Linked DNA regions of Streptomyces noursei ATCC 11455. The protein of the gene in region 1 interacts with the protein of each later gene in a pairwise test. Links are inferred from orthologs where the notes say so. Each region holds a gene or a part of one and is shown in the gene's direction. Other genes may lie near its edges. The genes, in order: rlmN and ftsZ.

Region 1 (3,105 bases):
GACCCAGTGAAACCGCAGAAGAAGAGCGCGGGGCGCAATCTGCGCGCCGCCATAGGGGTCGGCGTCGGACTCGGCGCCGTCATCCTTGCGTCGCTCTTCGTCTACAAGCCGGTGTTCATCGGCGTCATAGCGATCGCTGTCGTCGTGGGCCTGTGGGAACTGACCTCGCGGCTGGCGGAGCGCAAGGACATCCGGGTGCCGCTGGTCCCGCTCGCGATCGGCGGCACCGCCATGGTGATCGCCGGGTATGTGCGCGGCGCCGAGGGCGCGTGGGTGGCCATGGCGCTCACCGCGCTCGCCGTCCTCGTCTGGCGGATGACCGAGGCGCCCCAGAACTACCTCCGGGACGTCACGGCCGCGGTCTTCTCGGCGTTCTACGTCCCGTTCCTGGCGACGTTCGTTGCCTTGATGCTGGCCGCCGCGGACGACGGGCCGCAGCGGGTGCTGACGTTCCTGCTGCTGACGGTCGTCAGCGACACCGGCGCCTACGCGATCGGCTGGCGCTTCGGGAGGAAGAAGCTCGCGCCGCGGATCAGCCCCGGCAAGACCCGTGAGGGGCTCGTCGGCGCGGTCCTCTTCGCGATGGTGGCCGGCGCGCTGTGCATGCAGTTCCTGATCAAGAACGGTGCCTGGTGGCAGGGGCTGCTGCTCGGCGTTGCCGTCGCGGTCAGCGCCACTCTCGGCGACCTCGGCGAATCCATGATCAAGCGGGATCTGGGCATCAAGGACATGGGCACCCTGCTGCCCGGCCACGGCGGCATCATGGACCGGCTGGACTCCCTGCTGCCGACCGCCCCGGTGGTCTGGCTGCTGTTCGTGATCTTCGTGGGATCGGGCTGAGCGCCGCCGGTTACCCTTGAAGGGCGCGCCGCTTGTTCGCGGCGCGCCCTTTCCGTCCCCGCGACCGCGGGGATGATCCGTGAGGTCTCCTGGTTCCGGCCCCGTCCGGACCCTGGTTCCGCGTCGGCGGAAGCCGCCCGGCCTCGTCGCACAGAGGAGTTTCCGCCCATGGCACGCCCGGCCCCGGGAGAACTGACGTTCGTCGCCCCCCGCGGCGCCAAGAAGCCCCCTCGACACCTCGCCGACCTCAGTCCGGCCGAGCGCCGGGAGGCGGTGGCCGCGATCGGTGAGAAGCCGTTCCGCGCCAAGCAGCTGTCGCAGCACTACTTCGCCCGCTACGCGCACGACCCGGCGGAGTGGACCGACATCCCCGCAGCGGCCCGCGAGAAGCTGGCGGCGGAGCTGCTGCCGGACCTGATGTCGGTGGTGCGGCACATCTCGTGCGACGACGACACCACCCGCAAAACCCTGTGGCGGCTGCACGACGGCACCCTCGTCGAGTCCGTCCTGATGCGCTACCCGGACCGGGTCACCATGTGCATCTCCTCGCAGGCCGGCTGCGGCATGAACTGCCCGTTCTGCGCCACCGGACAGGCCGGTCTGGACCGGAACCTCTCCACCGCCGAGATCGTGCACCAGATCGTCGACGGAATGCGGGCGCTGCGCGACGGCGAGGTCCCCGGCGGTCCGGCGCGGCTGTCCAACATCGTCTTCATGGGCATGGGGGAGCCGCTCGCCAACTACAAGCGGGTGGTCGGCGCCATCCGGCGGCTGACCGACCCCGAGCCGGACGGCCTGGGCCTCTCCCAGCGCGGCATCACCGTCTCCACCGTCGGGCTGGTCCCGGCGATGCTGCGGTTCGCCGACGAGGGCTTCAAGTGCCGCCTCGCGGTGTCGCTGCACGCGCCCGACGACGAGCTGCGGGACACACTCGTACCGGTCAACACCCGCTGGAAGGTCCGCGAGGTGCTGGACGCGGCGTGGGAGTACGCCGAGAAGTCCGGCCGCCGGGTCTCGATCGAGTACGCCCTGATCCGCGACATCAACGACCATGCGTGGCGCGGTGACCTGCTGGGGCGGCTGCTCAAGGGCAAGCGGGTCCATGTCAACCTCATTCCGCTCAATCCGACGCCGGGCTCGAAGTGGACCGCCTCGCGGCCCGAGGACGAGCTGGCGTTCGTACGGGCCATCGAGGCACACGGCGTGCCGGTGACCGTCCGGGACACCCGGGGCCAGGAGATCGACGGCGCCTGCGGACAGCTCGCGGCCTCGGAGCGCTGAGCCACCCGCTGGTACGGTGTCGTCGAACAAACGCACATTCCGACAGGGGAGCGCCACAGCGCTGAGAGTGCGGAGACGTCGTAGCCCTACGGCGCCCGCAGACCCTTGAACCTCGCCCGGGTCATTCCGGGTAGGAAGTTCGGTCGTCACTCATGCTGTTGCGCCCCGCCCACCGTCCGTTGCCGTACGTCACCGACGCAGAACGCAGCGGGCACCGGGCGGGGCCGCGTCTCTTCCTGGCCAGCCAGGAGGAAATCAGTGAGCACCACCAGCAGGATCACCGCGGCAGCGCTCGCCGCCGCGGCCGGCATGACCGCACTCGCCGGGTGCGGCAGCTCGGGAACCAGCGGCAGCGCGGACGCCAAGACCGTCACGCTCGTCAGCCATGACTCGTTCAACGCCTCCAAGTCCGTTCTGGCCGCCTTCGAGAAGGAGAGCGGCTACAAGGTCAAGATGATCAAGGGCGGCGACGCCGGCGAGGCCGTCAACAAGGCGATCCTGTCCAAGGACAATCCGCAGGGCGACGTCTTCTTCGGGATCGACAACGCGCTGCTCTCCCGCGGTCTGAACGCCGGTCTCTTCACCCCCTACAAGGCCCAGGGCCTCGACAGCGTCCCCGCCGACCTCCAGCTCGACAAGGACGCCCACCGGGTCACGCCCCTCGACTACGGCGACATCTGCGTCAACTACGACCGCGCCTATTTCACCGAGCACAAGCTCACGCCGCCGCAGAGCTTCGACGACCTGCTCAAGCCGCAGTACAAGGGGCTGCTCGTCACGGAGAACTCCGCCACCTCCTCTCCGGGGCTCGCCTTCCAACTCGGCACCATCGCGAGCCACGGCGAGGCGGGCTGGTCGGACTACTGGAAGAAGCTCAAGGCCAACGGCGTCGAGGTCGTCAACAGCTGGGAGCAGGCGTACAACGAACGCTTCTCGGGCTCCGCGGCCGGCAAGGGCAAGGGCGACAAGCCACTGGTGGTCTCC
Region 2 (3,189 bases), 3.7 Mb from region 1 along the record:
CCGTCCGGCGGCCGGCGCTTCCGACTGCCGCCCCTGCGACTGCGCCGTCCGCGCCGTCGCAGTGTGATCATCATCGCGGTTGTGGCGGCGCTGCTGGGCGGGTTCGGCGCGTGGGCGCTCTACGGCTCGGACTGGCTCCGGCTGGAGGAGGTTCACGCCACGGGCACCGATGTGCTCACGCCGGAGGAGGTGGTCGCCGCCGCGTCCGCCCCCATGAACGCACCGCTCGCCTCCGTGGACACCGAAGCGGTGCGGCGCCGGCTGCTCGCCCGGCTCCCGCGCCTCAAGAGCGTTGACGTCACCCGGTCCTGGCCGCACACCCTCGGTCTGGAAGTGACCGAAAGGGCGCCGGAACTGCTGCTGCAAACGAACGGAAGGTTTGTGGAAGTGGACGGCGAGGGCGTCCGATTCGCCACGGTGAGTCGCGCCCTCAAGGGCGTCCCGCTTCTGGAAATGACCGTTTCCGATTCCCCGAGCCTGCACCGCTTCGGAACCGGCCGTTTGCTGCGCGCCGCGGTCACCGTCGCCCGGGACCTCCCGGCCGCGGTCCGCAAGGACGTGCGCACCGTCCGGATGCGTTCCTACGACTCCATCACCCTCGAACTCGCAGGTGATCGCACGGTGATGTGGGGCAGCAGCGAGCAGGGCGCCGAAAAGGCGAAGGTGCTGGCCGGCCTGATGAAGGCCGCGCGTGACGCGCGCCACTTCGACATCTCGGTCCCCAGCGCCCCCGCGGTGTCCGGGAGTTGACGTACCGCGACGCAGGCCAGCACCCTGGATGGCTACGACTATGGGTGATCACATAGGGTGAAAAGAAAAACGGGAGGTTCGGCGTGTTCGTTGAACGCGCGCGCCTTGTCGACTTAGTGTCTCGTTCCAAAGGGACCGTGGAACCAGGAACACAGGCACAGTAACCCTAAACTTCAGAGTTAGGGTTCGGGTCGGCGGAGCGGACCATCCCTTCGGCATCAGTCGGCGTCCACACGCAATGTGCGGCGACGACACGTAAATCGAGGCGAGAGGCCTTCGACGTGGCAGCACCGCAGAACTACCTCGCAGTCATCAAGGTCGTCGGCATCGGCGGCGGTGGCGTGAACGCCATCAACCGGATGATCGAGGTCGGGCTCAAGGGCGTCGAGTTCATCGCGATCAACACCGATGCGCAGGCGTTGCTGATGAGCGACGCCGACGTCAAGCTCGACGTCGGCCGCGAGATGACGCGCGGACTCGGCGCCGGCGCCAACCCGGATGTGGGCCGCAAGGCGGCCGAGGACCACCGCGAGGAGATCGAGGAGGTCCTCAAGGGGGCCGACATGGTCTTCGTGACCGCGGGCGAGGGCGGCGGCACCGGCACCGGCGGTGCCCCGGTCGTCGCCAACATCGCCCGCTCGCTGGGCGCCCTGACGATCGGTGTGGTCACCCGGCCGTTCACCTTCGAGGGCCGCCGCCGCGCCAACCAGGCCGAGGACGGCATCGCGAGCCTTCGCGAAGAGGTCGACACCCTCATCGTGATCCCCAACGACCGTCTGCTGTCCATCTCGGACCGCCAGGTGAGCGTGCTCGACGCGTTCAAGTCCGCGGACCAGGTGCTGCTGTCGGGTGTCCAGGGCATCACCGACCTGATCACCACCCCGGGTCTGATCAACCTCGACTTCGCCGACGTCAAGTCCGTGATGTCGGAGGCCGGCTCGGCGCTGATGGGCATCGGCTCGGCGCGCGGCGACGACCGTGCGGTGGCCGCGGCCGAGATGGCGATCTCCTCGCCGCTGCTGGAGGCGTCGATCGACGGCGCCCGCGGTGTGCTGCTCTCCATCTCCGGCGGCTCCGACCTCGGTCTCTTCGAGATCAACGAGGCCGCGCAGCTGGTCAGCGAGGCCGCGCACCCCGAGGCCAACATCATCTTCGGTGCGGTCATCGACGACGCGCTGGGCGACGAGGTCCGGGTGACCGTCATCGCCGCGGGCTTCGACGGCGGTCAGCCGCCGGCCCGCCGCGACGCCCAGCAGGCCGGGATGCCGTCCCCGAAGCGCGAGGAGCCCGCCCCGGCGCCGGCCCGTCCGACCGTTCCCCCGGTCGAGCCGCCGCGCACCGCACCGTCGTTCGGCGGTCTCGGCGCGGTCCCGCAGATCCGGGACGAGGCCCCGGCGTCGTCCGACTCCTCGTCGCTGGGCGAGGTGTCCACCTCGCCGACCGGCGGCCCCTCGGTTCCCCCGGCCCGTCCGTACTCGGACTCCGCGGCCGAGGAGCTGGACGTCCCCGACTTCCTGAAGTGACGTAAAGCACCGACGTGATAGGGCAACAGCACCACGTGAGCGGCGCGCACTTCGCCTTCACCGACAGGTGGGGCGGGGTGAGCGCCGCTCCGTATGAGCAGCTCAACCTGGGCGGCGCGGTGGGCGACGACCCCGCGGCCGTCCGTGCCAACCGCGACCTGGTGGCCCGGGAACTGGGCCTGGACCCGGCCGCGGTGGTCTGGATGAACCAGGTCCACGGCCGGGATGTCGCCGTGGTCGACGGACCCTGGGGGGAGGGCGAGCCCCCGTGTGTGGACGCGGTGGTGACGAGCCGCCGGGGTCTGGCGCTGGCCGTGCTGACCGCCGACTGCACCCCGGTCCTGCTCGCCGACCCGGCCGCCGGGATCGCGGGCGCCGCGCACGCGGGCCGGCCGGGCCTGGTCGCCGGGGTCGTGCCGGCGGTCGTCGCGGCCATGGTCGAGCGGGGCGCCGAGCCGTCCCGGATCGTCGCGTACACCGGGCCCGCGGTCTGCGGGCGCTGCTACGAGGTGCCCGAGGCGATGCGCGCCGAGGTGGCCGCGGCGGTGCCGCAGGCGTGGGCGACCACCTCCTGGGGCACCCCGTCGGTGGACGTGGCCGCGGGGGTGCGAGCCCAACTCGCCGCGGCCGGCGTGCAGTTGCGTGGGGAATCCCACATCTGCACCCTCGAATCGGCGGACCACTTCTCGTATCGACGCGACCGCAGGACCGGGCGGCTCGCGAGCTACGTATGGCTCGGGGACGCCCCCGGAGAGGCTGCGCCGTGACCGAGGACCGCAGAACGCAACTGGCCGACAACATGGCGCGGGTGGAGGATCGTATCTCCACCGCCTGTGCCAAGGCCGGCCGGTCGCGCGACGAGGTCACGCTGATCGTCGTCACCAAGACCTACCCCGCGAGCGACGTCCGACTGCTC

The links.
Region 2: the proteins of rlmN (region 1) and ftsZ interact in binary tests that used the Escherichia coli proteins (3 or more experiments, as listed by UniProt). The link is inferred for Streptomyces noursei ATCC 11455 from one-to-one orthologs.

Annotation. Positions count from the first base shown.
Region 1 is NZ_CP011533.1:3,111,755-3,114,859, reverse strand. Bases 274-3,064 are described here. They hold rlmN (dual-specificity RNA methyltransferase RlmN), read left to right. Parts: upstream 274-1,008; coding sequence 1,009-2,121; downstream 2,122-3,064. Other genes in these bases: SNOUR_RS12815 (thiamine ABC transporter substrate-binding protein), read left to right, coding at 2,380-3,064; SNOUR_RS12825 (phosphatidate cytidylyltransferase), read left to right, coding at 274-840. In the rest of the region: more of SNOUR_RS12825, read left to right, coding at 1-273; more of SNOUR_RS12815, read left to right, coding at 3,065-3,105.
Region 2 is NZ_CP011533.1:6,772,508-6,775,696, forward strand. What follows is about bases 278-3,152. They hold ftsZ (cell division protein FtsZ), read left to right. Parts: upstream 278-1,031; coding sequence 1,032-2,273; downstream 2,274-3,152. Other genes in these bases: SNOUR_RS28715 (cell division protein FtsQ/DivIB), read left to right, coding at 278-750; pgeF (peptidoglycan editing factor PgeF), read left to right, coding at 2,288-3,040; SNOUR_RS28730 (YggS family pyridoxal phosphate-dependent enzyme), read left to right, coding at 3,004-3,152. Also shown: more of SNOUR_RS28715, read left to right, coding at 1-277; more of SNOUR_RS28730, read left to right, coding at 3,153-3,189. UniProt on the Escherichia coli protein: Essential cell division protein that forms a contractile ring structure (Z ring) at the future cell division site. The regulation of the ring assembly controls the timing and the location of cell division.